DNA from 2 places in the Halomonas binhaiensis genome. Region 2 is predicted to be linked to the other one. Evidence: predicted binding sites of a transcription regulator. Region 2 holds the regulator's gene; the other holds the start of a gene.

The links. Region 2 encodes FNR, which switches genes on or off when oxygen is low (the NO sensors DNR and NnrR bind a similar motif). Its sites were predicted from a motif close to TTGATNTANATCAA; they were not measured.
Region 1: the regulator FNR is predicted to act here: its motif matches at 2,243-2,256, upstream of hemN (oxygen-independent coproporphyrinogen III oxidase).

What each region holds. Positions count from the first base shown of each region.
Region 1 is NZ_CP038437.2:4,634,099-4,639,936, reverse strand. Features, by position in the region: gene phnE (phosphonate ABC transporter, permease protein PhnE) at 1-73, shown strand, start outside; gene phnE (phosphonate ABC transporter, permease protein PhnE) at 67-870, shown strand; gene E4T21_RS20215 (hypothetical protein) at 902-1,480, opposite strand; gene E4T21_RS20210 (Rrf2 family transcriptional regulator) at 1,575-2,024, opposite strand; gene hemN (oxygen-independent coproporphyrinogen III oxidase) at 2,410-3,795, shown strand; gene E4T21_RS20200 (adenosylcobalamin-dependent ribonucleoside-diphosphate reductase) at 4,072-5,838, shown strand, end outside.
Region 2 is NZ_CP038437.2:773,685-779,522, reverse strand. Features, by position in the region: gene E4T21_RS03370 (heavy metal translocating P-type ATPase) at 1-2,071, shown strand, start outside; gene ccoS (cbb3-type cytochrome oxidase assembly protein CcoS) at 2,068-2,268, shown strand; gene E4T21_RS03360 (sulfite exporter TauE/SafE family protein) at 2,265-2,954, shown strand; gene fnr (fumarate/nitrate reduction transcriptional regulator Fnr) at 3,174-3,914, shown strand; gene E4T21_RS03350 (glycosyltransferase family protein) at 4,165-5,202, opposite strand; gene E4T21_RS03345 (hypothetical protein) at 5,199-5,516, opposite strand.

The sequences.
Region 1 (5,838 bases), 1.0 Mb from region 2:
CCTGCTGGTAATCATCGTGGTGATTCTGGTCAGCGAAGGCATCAGTGGCTGGGTGAGGAAACGCGTATGGTGATGGAGCCGATGGAACAGCGTGTCTGGGCACGCTACGACCGGCGTGAACGCTGGATGCGCCTGGCTGTCATGTTGCTGGTGGCGGCCATCATGGTCTGGGCCGTACGTGATGTGGACATCTACTGGCCATGGGTATGGGATGCGCCGGTGCAGATACATGGTCTGCTCGAACGGATGTGGCCGCCGGATCTACGCCGAGCGAATGACATCTTTGCCGCTCTGGTCGAGACAGTGCATATCGCGACCCTGGCCACTGCACTGACCATCTTTGCGGCATTGCCGGTGTCCTATATCGCGGCCCAGAACACCACCCCGAACAAGGCCTGTCTATGGCTTGGGCGCTTCATTCTGGTGGCCAGTCGCTCTGTGAATACCATTATCTGGGCGCTGTTGTTCGTCGCCATTTTTGGTCCGGGCGTCCTGGCAGGAATACTCGCGATCATGTTCCGCTCCATCGGCTTCGTCGGCAAATTGATGGGAGAAGCCATCGAGGAAATCGATCGCAAGCCGGTAGAGGCAATGGAGGCTACGGGAGCGGGGCGCGCCAAAGTGATTCTTTATGCCGTGGTCCCCCAGGTGATGCCGGCTTTCTTTGCCATCATCATTCTGCGCTGGGATATCAACATCCGTGAATCCACGGTGCTGGGGCTGGTGGGTGCCGGTGGCATCGGCGTGATCCTGCAAGGTGCCATTGATACTTTTGCCTGGCCGACCGTAGCCACCATTCTTTGCGCCATCATCCTGCTGGTATTGATAGGTGAAGCCATTACCAGTTTATTGCGACGTAAAGTGCTGTAGATAAAGGGGGTTGTAAGCTTTTAATGATGCGTCAGCGGCTGGACTGACACAGCTCTCGCATGCGTGAAAGTGCTTCGTTGGCACCGCTCAACGAGAAGGTCATGAACCAGTAGTCGTCCAGGTTTTCGCTCATGCGGATACGCAAGTGGAGCTGTTGTCCGGTGCTCATCTGAGCTTCCAGCAACGGCATGTCGATATCGTGGAAGCGCAAGTAGAGGCCATCATCTCCACGCTCGGTGGACAAGGCCACGCGCCCGGTCATGGCGGAGTTCTCATCGATCAGTACATCGGCAGGAACTTCGTTGACCTGGCCCGAGACAGCCTGTTGTTCACCCAGGTCTGAACGCATTTCCAGCCAGTGCTGGGTACAACGCCCGGGGGTGGCGTTAATACTGAGCATGGCATCGGTATAGCTCGACCGTTCCACCGCGCGAATATGGTGTTCCTGGCCAAGGCTGACGACCAGGGATTCCCAGTCCTGATGCTGTTGTTGCTGCTGAGTGTTGAAGCTCACGGCCTGGGCTATGGAGGCCAGGCTGATGCACGACAGCGTGGTCAGTACGGCCAAGATGCGGGGGCAGCGCTGGCCCAAAGACAAGGGAAAATGCATGACAACTCCTCTAAATCAGCTGCGGCGAGGCTAGCATGCTCTGCGAGGGCTGTCGTCCTTCCAAGGGGGCTCCCCCGTTGGTGTCATCCCAAGTCTATTCGACGTGAACGTTGATCCGCTTCATTTCACGCAGGCGTGTGCGGCAATCGGGAACCATGAGGTCGGCCAATGTGTAATTGTCCAGGGACTTCAGGAAAGCCTGCAAGGCTTCACTGGCAATGCTGTTGAAGCGGCATGCGGGTGATAGATGACAGTTATCCTCATCGACACTGCATTCCACCAGCGCCAGGCTATGTTCAGTATCCTGTATCAGGGCGCCCAGGCGGATGGATTCAGGCGCCCGCTTGAGAGAAAGGCCACCGTGTTTACCTCGAATGGCACAGACATATCCCAGGCGGCTAAGTTCCTGTACCACCTTCATAAGATGGTTGCGTGAAACTGAAAATCGCGCTGCAATTTCTGCGATGGTAGTACGCTCATCTCCTGCATCAGCCAGATACATGAGGACACGCAATGAGTAATCAGTAAAACGAGTGAGGTGCATCGTTAGTATCTCGGTACCGTAAAGGCAACGTAGTAGAAAATTAACAAGACAATGTGGATGAATCTGACTCTAGCATTGCCCGCTCTTGGAGGAAGAGCAGATAGCGCAAGTTGGCACAGAGTATGGCGAGAAAGAGAAAGACAATGCCTGATCTGAGTCAGTGCGTATGCCAAGTATCCATCTTTGAGGTAGGTAATGGATTAATAAGTGACGCATTATTGATGCAGGTCATATTCTGGTTATGCGCGAGGCACGAATCACCTGCTTCGATGGCACAATGAGCATCATGACGAAGCCTCGCTGCAGCCTGATTCTGCCGGAGGCATGATGATCAGGATATTGCCCTGAAAGAGGTATCTGCCACACGGGGCGAGGAGAGTCTTTGATGTCTGTCGATGTTGTTCCCTTCCAACGACACCTGGCCGAAAAATATGACCGACCTGGACCTCGCTATACTTCCTATCCAACGGCTCCTCATTTCCAAGATGCCTATGATGCCCATGATTACCTGCGTGCAGTGAGCAAAAGTCATAGACATCACGCACGGCCATTATCGGTTTATATTCATGTGCCGTTCTGTGAAAGTCTGTGCTATTACTGTGCCTGCTCCAAGATCATTACTCATAACCGTGAGAGAGCATCAGAATATCTAGATTATCTGAAGCGTGAAATTGTACTTCAGGCTGCATTGTTCGATGAAAATCGAGAGCTTTCTCAATTGCATCTTGGTGGCGGAACACCAACTTTTCTTTCCAATGACCAGCTTGCTGAACTGGTGGATGCCCTATCCTCCGCGTTCCATTTTTCGGCACCGGAAACACGTGAGTTTTCTCTTGAGGTTGATCCAAGAACAGTCAGCACCGAGCAGATCAGTCAACTGCGCGAACTGGGTTTCAATCGCGTGAGTTTCGGGGTGCAGGATTTCGATGAACGAGTACAGAGGGCAGTTAATCGAGTGCAGAGTGAGGCTCAGGTTACGGCCTTGATGGCATCTGCTCGAGAGGCCGGGTTTGCCTCTGTGTCGGTGGATCTGATCTATGGTCTTCCGCTACAGACCATCGATAGTTTCGCCACTACTCTGGAAAAGGTCATCGCATTGAGGCCGGATCGTATCGCGGCCTACAGCTATGCTCATCTGCCATCCTTGTTCAAGGCTCAGCGCTTGATTCGCAACGAGGACATGCCGCCTCCTGAACGCAAGTTGGAGCTGTTGGAATTGACCATTTCCAGACTGACTCAGGCGGGTTATGTCTACATCGGCATGGACCATTTCGCCCTGCCCGAGGATGAGCTGAGCCTGGCCCGGCAGGATGGCACCCTGCAACGCAATTTCCAGGGATATTCGACCCGAGCCGAGTGCGACATGATTGGCCTGGGCGTGACGGCTATCGGCCGGATGGCGGATGCCTATAGCCAGAACGTCAAGACCACTGCCGAGTACATGAAGTGTCTGGATGCTGGTGAGCTGCCTGTATTGCGCGGTTATGTGCTTAGCGCCGAGGATCATCTGCGTGCTGATGTGATCACTGCGGTGATGTGCCATGGACAAGTGGACTTCAGCGCAATCGAAAAGCGTCATGACATTATATTCCGGGAACATTTTTCCGCGGCCCTGGAAGCGCTGGAAGAAATGCAGGATGACGGCCTGGTCACCATTGATGCCCAGTACTTGCGTGTACTACCGAGCGGACGCTTGATGTTGCGCAATGTCGCCATGGCCTTCGATGCTTATCTGGGAGAGGGGGCCGGGAGATATTCCCGCACGGTCTGACCCCTGTCGTCCAAGCGGGTGAATCCGGGCTGCGGCATGACAGGATGTCGCAGTATTCTGAGCAGGTCATGGCGCGTCTCTGAGTGCCGGACCTGGCAGTTGCTGGGCTGGTGCTTCTCCGGCGTCTTCTCCTAAATATACTTCATGTTGTATTTTCTATTCACTTTTCTACTATATATGGTGCTGGTGAGTGGTCTGCGTTAGTATGCGCAGCCCTCGCGCGGACACCCGTTTCGCTATACGTTTACATGCCGAGATCCATCGGAGAGGATACGAATGACGACATCTTCCAAGGTCGCTGCGTTGTCGCAGGAGGTACCTATGCAGGGCCCTTCTTATGACATATGGGATGCCAAGTACCGGTTGAAGGATCGCCACGGCCAACCTGTCGACGCCGATCTTGGCGCGACCTGGGAACGTGTTGCCAAAGCGCTTGCTGCCGTGGAAGGTGACCAGGCCGAACACTGGCTGCCCAAGTTCCGTTGGGCACTGGAGCATGGCGCGGTACCAGCGGGTCGGATCATGTCCAATGCGGGGGCTGAAGGCTACAAGCCGGCAGTCAGCCTGATCAACTGCACCGTATCCCGCACCATCCATGACTCCATGCAGGATATTCTCGGCAGCGTGGTGGACGCCGGAATGACGCTGAAAGCGGGGTGTGGCATCGGTTACGAGTTTTCCACACTGCGCCATAAAGGGGCCTTTGTGTTTGGCGCCGGTGCCGGCACCAATGGTCCGTTGGCGTTCATGGATATCTTCGACAAGATGTGTTTCACCGTCGCTTCTGCGGGTGGTCGTCGTGGCGCTCAGATGGGCACCTTCGATGTTGGCCATCCTGATGTACGTGATTTCATCGAGGCCAAGCGTGAGGCCGGGCGTCTACGTCAATTCAACCTCAGCCTGCTGATCACCGATGAATTCATGGAAGCGGTGAAGAATGATGCTGACTGGCCGCTGGCCTTCCCGCTGCATGGCGGTGAAAAGGGGGATGTGGACGACAGAGAGCTGATCTATCGCGACTGGCCGGTTATCGAAGACGGTTACACCGTGGATGCTGAAGGTCGTGTGGCCTGCCGTGTGGTGGAGGTGATCAAGGCGCGAGAGCTGTGGGACACCATCATGCGCTCCACCTACGACTACGCAGAGCCGGGTTTCATTCTGATCGACCAGGTCAATCGGATGAACAACAACTGGTTCTGCGAGTCGATCCGAGCCACCAACCCCTGCGGTGAGCAGCCATTGCCGCCAGAGGGAGCCTGTCTGCTGGGGTCAGTGAACCTCACCCGTTTCGTTGTCGATCCTTTCGGCAAGAAGCCGCGTTTTGACTGGAATACTTACCGCGAAGTAGTGGCTATCTTCACCCGCATGCTCGATAACGTCGTGGAGATCAGCGGCCTGCCGCTGGAAGGCCAGCGCCGCGAAATCGAAGCCAAGCGCCGGCATGGCATGGGCTTCCTGGGGTTGGGTTCCACCTTGACCATGCTCAAGATGCCCTATGGCTCGCCTGAATCCCTGGCCTTTACTGAAGAAGTCAGCCGGGTACTGGCGGTGGAAGGCTGGAAGCAGGCCTTGCTGCTGTCCAAGGAAAAGGGCATGGCGCCGATTCTTGAAGAAGAATTCGAGCTGACCCCGAAGATGCTGCGTGAGCGTCCGGAGCTGGCGCGTGATGGGTATGAAGTGGGCGACAAGGTCCCAGGACGCATTCTGCATGCTCGCTATAGCCGCTATATGCAGAAGGTTGCCGAAGTCGAGCCGGAACTGGTCGTCGAGCTGGCCGAGCATGGCGCACGTTTTACGCATCATTCTTCCATTGCCCCCACCGGCACCATCAGCCTGTCACTGGGTAATAACGCGTCCAATGGTATCGAGCCATCGTTCTCGCATCGTTACTTCCGCAATGTGATCCAGGCTGGCAAGAAGACCAAGGAACAGGTGGAAGTGGTTTCCTTCGAGCTGGCCGCCTATCGCCATTTCATCAGTTCCGATGCGGTGGAGAGTGATCTGCCTGACTATTTCGTGACGGCCGATGCGGTCACACCAAAG
Region 2 (5,838 bases):
TGCCGTCAATCTTGCCCAGCACCGTGTCAGAATATGCTGGCGACCAGAGCACCTGTCGCTATCGCGCTTACTGGCCGAAATGGCCGCCATCGGTTATCCCGCCCAACCCTATGAGCCTGACCGTGCCAGGATTCGTCTGCACCAGGAGTCTCGCAAGATGGTGCGACGCTTGATCGTCGCCGCTGTCGGCATGATGCAGGTGCTGATGTTTTCGGTTCCTCACTATGTCTCGGGCTGGGACACTACATCGGGAGACCTGAGCGCCGATCTTGAACGCCTTTTTGCTTGGCTGGCACTGGTTCTGACCACTCCTGTCGTCATGTTTTCCGCTCAACCCTTCTTCTTCGGTGCCCTGCGCGATCTGCGTAGCCGCACCCTGGGGATGGACGTTCCCGTGTCACTTGCCATCGCAGGGGCCTACCTGGCCAGCGTATGGGCCGTGTTCAGCCAGAGTGGCGAGATGTATTTCGACTCGGTCAGCATGTTCACCTTCTTCCTGCTTGCCGGACGTTACATCGAGGCCCGGGCGCGAACGCATTACGGAAAGACAGGAAATGCAATGAGCTCATTGATTCCTGCTGCCGCCGTGCAAATCGATGCAGACGGCAACGAGCGCATGGTGCCATCCAGCGAGCTGGAGTCCGGTGACAGGATACGCGTGCGGCCAGGAGAGCAGATTCCCGCCGATGGCATCATCCGCGATGGCCTGGCCAGTCTCGATGAATCCATGCTCAGTGGTGAGGCCTTGCCGAGCACACGGACTCTGGGCGATACCGTCAATGCCGGCTGCATGGTTCTGGACAGCCCTGTGGAAATAGAAGTCACACAGGTCGGCCAGGACACACGGGCAGCCAGCATCCTGGACCTGACAGATCGGGCCTTCAGTCAGCGTCCACGTATCGCTCGCCTGGCAGAGCGCATTGCTCATCGCTTCGTGACACGCTTATTGCTGCTCTGCATCTGCGTCGCACTGGCCTGGTGGTGGATCGATCCATCCCGAAGTCTTTGGGTAACGCTTTCTGTACTGGTGGTGTCCTGCCCTTGTGCGCTGGCACTGGCCACGCCAACGGCCCTGACAGTCGCCCATGGGCGATTGCGCCGTTCGGGGGTATTGATCACGCGGGCCGATGCACTGGAAACCCTGACCAGACTCGACCGCATCATCTTCGACAAGACAGGGACCCTGACCCAGGGAAAAATACGCCTGGCGGCCTCCTACGTTCTCTCTCGGGAATACGATGAAACCTTTCTGTTGGCAGTGGCTGGCGCACTGGAGTCATCTTCAGAGCACCCCATTGCCCACGCCTTCCTGTCCTGCCAACGTCATGCCATTCGAGCCACTGGCATCATCAATACCCCAGGCCAGGGACTCAGCGGATACCTGCAACTCCCCCATGACAACGCAACCTGGCGCCTGGGTCAGGCAAGGTTCGCTGTCGATGGCTACTCTCCTCCCTCGCCTCCGGGCCACGGCTGCTGGTTACTGCTGACCCGGGATGCAATCCCTATGGCATGGTTCCTGGTCGATGATTCTCCGAGAGAGGATGCCGCCACAACCCTTCAGGCACTGAAGGAACATGGCCTGAAGGTAGAAATCCTGTCAGGAGACGGCGAGAGCAATGTCGCCGCCATGGCTTCTGCTCTCGACATCACCCAGTGGCGGGGGGCAACCAGCCCTGAAGACAAGCTCGCCCACCTTCAGCGACTCCAACACGAAGGAGAAATCGTGGCCATGGTCGGCGATGGCATCAATGACACACCGGTACTGGCAGGGGCCAACCTGGCCATCGCCATGCCCGGCTCCAGCGATCTGACCCGCACTCGAGCCGACATGGTGCTACTGGGAGAACATTTGCACGCCATCGTCGAATCCGTCGAAGTCGCTCGTGCCACGCAGCGGATCATTCGCCAGAATCTCGCCTGGGCGCTGGTTTACAACCTGATCGCTATTCCTTTGGCCTCCCTGGGGTTCGTATCTCCCTGGATGGCCGCACTGGGCATGTCGATCAGTTCACTACTGGTGGTAGGCAATGCACTCCGCCTCCGCCCCAGTCGCAGGCAGCAAGCATGAGCATTCTGTTTCTCTTGATATCCCTGTCACTGATCCTGTTGGGCCTGGCGGTCTGGGCTTTCTTCTGGGCGGTCAGGAATGACCAGTTCGAGGATCTGGAGGGACCAGCCTATCGTATTCTGTTCGACGATGATGATCCTCCCCCCGGTTCAAAACAGAGCGGCCAGAGCAACCGCCACGAGAAAGATACCCTATGAACCCGACTGGACTGGAACTGCCGGCCTTTGCCGCGGCCTTTGTCTTTGGCCTGCTGGGCAGCGCCCACTGCATTGGCATGTGTGGTGGAATCATGAGTGTACTGACCTTCAACATCCCACCCAGCATGCGCCAGCCAGTCCGGCTCACAGGCCTGGTACTGGGTTACAACCTGGGACGTATCATCAGCTATGCGATTGCCGGAGCGTCAGCCGCAACACTGGGCTCCGTAGTGACACTCGCACCGGGCATGCACACTGCAATGCAGCTGCTTTCAGCTCTGATGCTGATGCTGATGGCACTTTACATTGCCAACTTCTGGAAGGGATTACGCCATGTCGAAAGGCTTGGGCGACACCTCTGGCGGCATATTGAACCTGCTGGACGCAAGTTACTGCCAGTAGTGCACATTCCCCAGGCCGTGGTGCTGGGGGCCATATGGGGCTGGCTACCTTGTGGCCTGGTCTACTCCATGTTGACATGGAGCCTGGCCAGTGCCGACGCCATTGAGGGAGCGATACTATTGACAGCTTTCGGCCTGGGTACCCTGCCAGCATTGCTGTTCAGCGGCCTTGCTGCACGTCAATTACAACACCTGCTCGCGCTGAACAGTACTCGCTGGATCGCCGCAGCCTTGATTGTCTCCTTTGCCATTTGGCAAATATCAAGAGCTACAATGCATCTATAATACAAATATTGCCCCAGAACGAAATTCAGAAAAATCAGCGTATTTACATAAAATTTCAGAAAAAATTGGATGTATCTCCCCCTCTCCAGAAGAGGTATGCATATCCGCTATACATTTCAAGTGTGTAAAATGACGCCAGTTCTGTGCCAAGCTGGAATAATGATTCCATTGGCACCTTTTACATTTTCGTTCGCAACTGATGATCAACAGGAGCTGTGAATGTCTTCCTCGGCCCAAGACCGACGGCGTTCCCTGCTACAAGAAACTCGCTGTGATTCCTGCCGACTGAGCTCGCTCTGCCTGCCGTTGTCACTCGACACGAACGACCTGGAACGCTTCGACTCCATTATTCGTCGTCATCCACCGATCAAGAAAGGCACTCGCTTGATTGAACAGGGAGACCCTTTCACCAGCATATATGCCGTACGCTCAGGAAGCTTGAAGCAAACCATCACTGAAGGTAGTGGTGAAGCCCAACTGACCAATTTTTTTCTACCCAGCGAAATCATTGGGCTCGATGGCATCAGCGATGGCTTGTATACCGGCAGTGTCGTGGCCCTGGAAATGACTACGGTATGCGAGATTCCATTCGATCGTCTCGATACCTTATCCCAGACGCTGCCCGAGCTACGCTCCCAGTTGCTGAGAACCATCAGCAAGGAGTTGCACCAGGACCGGCGCATGATGCAGCTGCTCTCGCGCAAGACTGCCGACCAAAGACTGGCCTGCTTCTTCCTCGGACTATCCGATCGCTTCAGGCGACGCGGGTATTCGCCTTTCAGCTTCCGCCTATCCATGTCCCGCGCAGATATCGGTAATCACCTGGGCCTTGCGGTAGAAACCATTAGTCGCATCCTTGGACGCTTCCAACAGCAGGACCTGGTCGCAGTATCCGGCCGTGAAGTACATATCCTCAACATCAATGACCTGACGAGACTCGCTGACACTGAAACAAACTAAGTCTCTGAAAACAACCACCGGTATATGGCAGGCACTCCAACCACTTCATGATGAACAAACAAAAAGGCAACCCATCACCACATGGGCGCCTTTTCGTTTCATATTGAAAAAGCATGTCTCTGCCACATATATTTCCAGGCACCAAGAATTGCCAGACGTCCATAACTCAGTCAGCCTTGCCCTGCCATTCATGGTTCTTTTTTCCGGCTGAACAAGTCATTATTAAGCATGAAGTAGTGCACTATATATATCAGGATACCTGACGCTTCAGCCAGAATTCTCGCCCTGTCTCAGAACCACACTCTTCCCTGGCCTTATCCGCTGCGGCCAGTGCCATTCGCTGGGCATCTTGTGGAAATGCCAGCAGGCGTCTCATGCATTCTTGCCAGTGATCAGAATGGTCTTCCGCCAGCAGCCCATCAACCTCATCACTGACCAGATCCTTGTATGGAGAGCGTTGGCTGTAGATTCCAACGCCACCCATCAGCGTAATATCCAGGAACTTGATATAGGACTTTCCTGCATTGAACGCGGTGGGCCATAGCGGCGCGAGACCGATATGGATGCGGTGCTTGCATTGATAGTCCAGGAAGTCTTTCCAGAGGAGAGGGGATGGCGTGCTCACCCGCTTCAGGGTAGCCAGCTCTGGTGGAGCAAAACGCCCAAGCATCAACTCGAACTGCACTTGATGGCATGCTTCATGGATTGATGCCAGTGCCGGGATAATATGCTCGAGATCCTTCAGATGGGCACGAGTACCATGAAACCCTACACGCCATTCAGCGGCCTTGAAATGTTCAAGGCTGGGTGGGGTCGCAATCAGCCCGGGTGTCAGGATGCTGACATGACGGTGCCGATCGACAAAAGTCCTGGCAAGCTGATCGCTGCATGCAATCACCTCATCAACCAATGGCAGCAATCGCTTCTGTTCCTCCACCTTGGCAGCCATACGCTGGCGATAGCCTTCAGGCAGCGAATGATCCTGCACTGCTGCAGAAAGATCATCGTCAATCACGTAATACACCCCGGCCAGGCGAGAACGCTCACGCTCCAGAACTTCACACCAGGGTAGCGACAGGCCACGGCAAACGATGACATGAGCATCGCGCATCAACCGTCGCAGCCACGGCCAGCACCAGCGCGGGTGACGCCAAGTTCGTGTATCCAGGCGCGTGATACGAGCGCCACGTTCCTGCAACCAGGGCGCAACAGAAGCAAGAAAATAGATGTCTTCCGTAGGTCTGGCGCCATCGCTGAGCACTAGCCAGTGAGCCTGTCTCCTGTTCATGCCCAGCGTCTCAACACTGCACCTCCCAGCCATGCCAGCAAAAGGCAGGCCAGCAAGGGAGACAATACATCAAGTACCGAATCCAGGCTCCAGTGATACACCAGCCCGTAGTACCAGCTCACAGCATTGCCACCGCCCCCCTTGTATTCATGCTGTGCGATTTCCCGGCCCAGAAAAACGGCCACACTAATGGCACCTGCCGACCAACGTCCAAAAAACGGCCACAAGCACACCTGGATACCCATACCGATAACGAAGTGCTCAAGATGTGTGCCATTCAATATCATCGACGAGGCCTCGGCGCAGGGAGACATTTTCTCTTCATACACATAGCGCGAAGCCCTGACCTCGCCTGCCGTCACTGTAACCCGCCCCTCAGTGACAAATGAAGGGTGTCAAAAAAACCTTGAGGAAGTGACTAACGATCAGACACCCCCTCATAGGCATTAGAGCGCTCTATCGAAACACCAGTGAATGCGAACCTTGTTACAAAACAATCTGCTCACACGAATTTTCATTTAATGACAAAGCATTAACAAACAAAAACCCCGCCACACTTCTGTACGCTTCGAAACCAGCATCACCAGTGCCGCTGATAGCTGGCAGCGGATAGCCCATTCCAGCTCTCTCGCACCG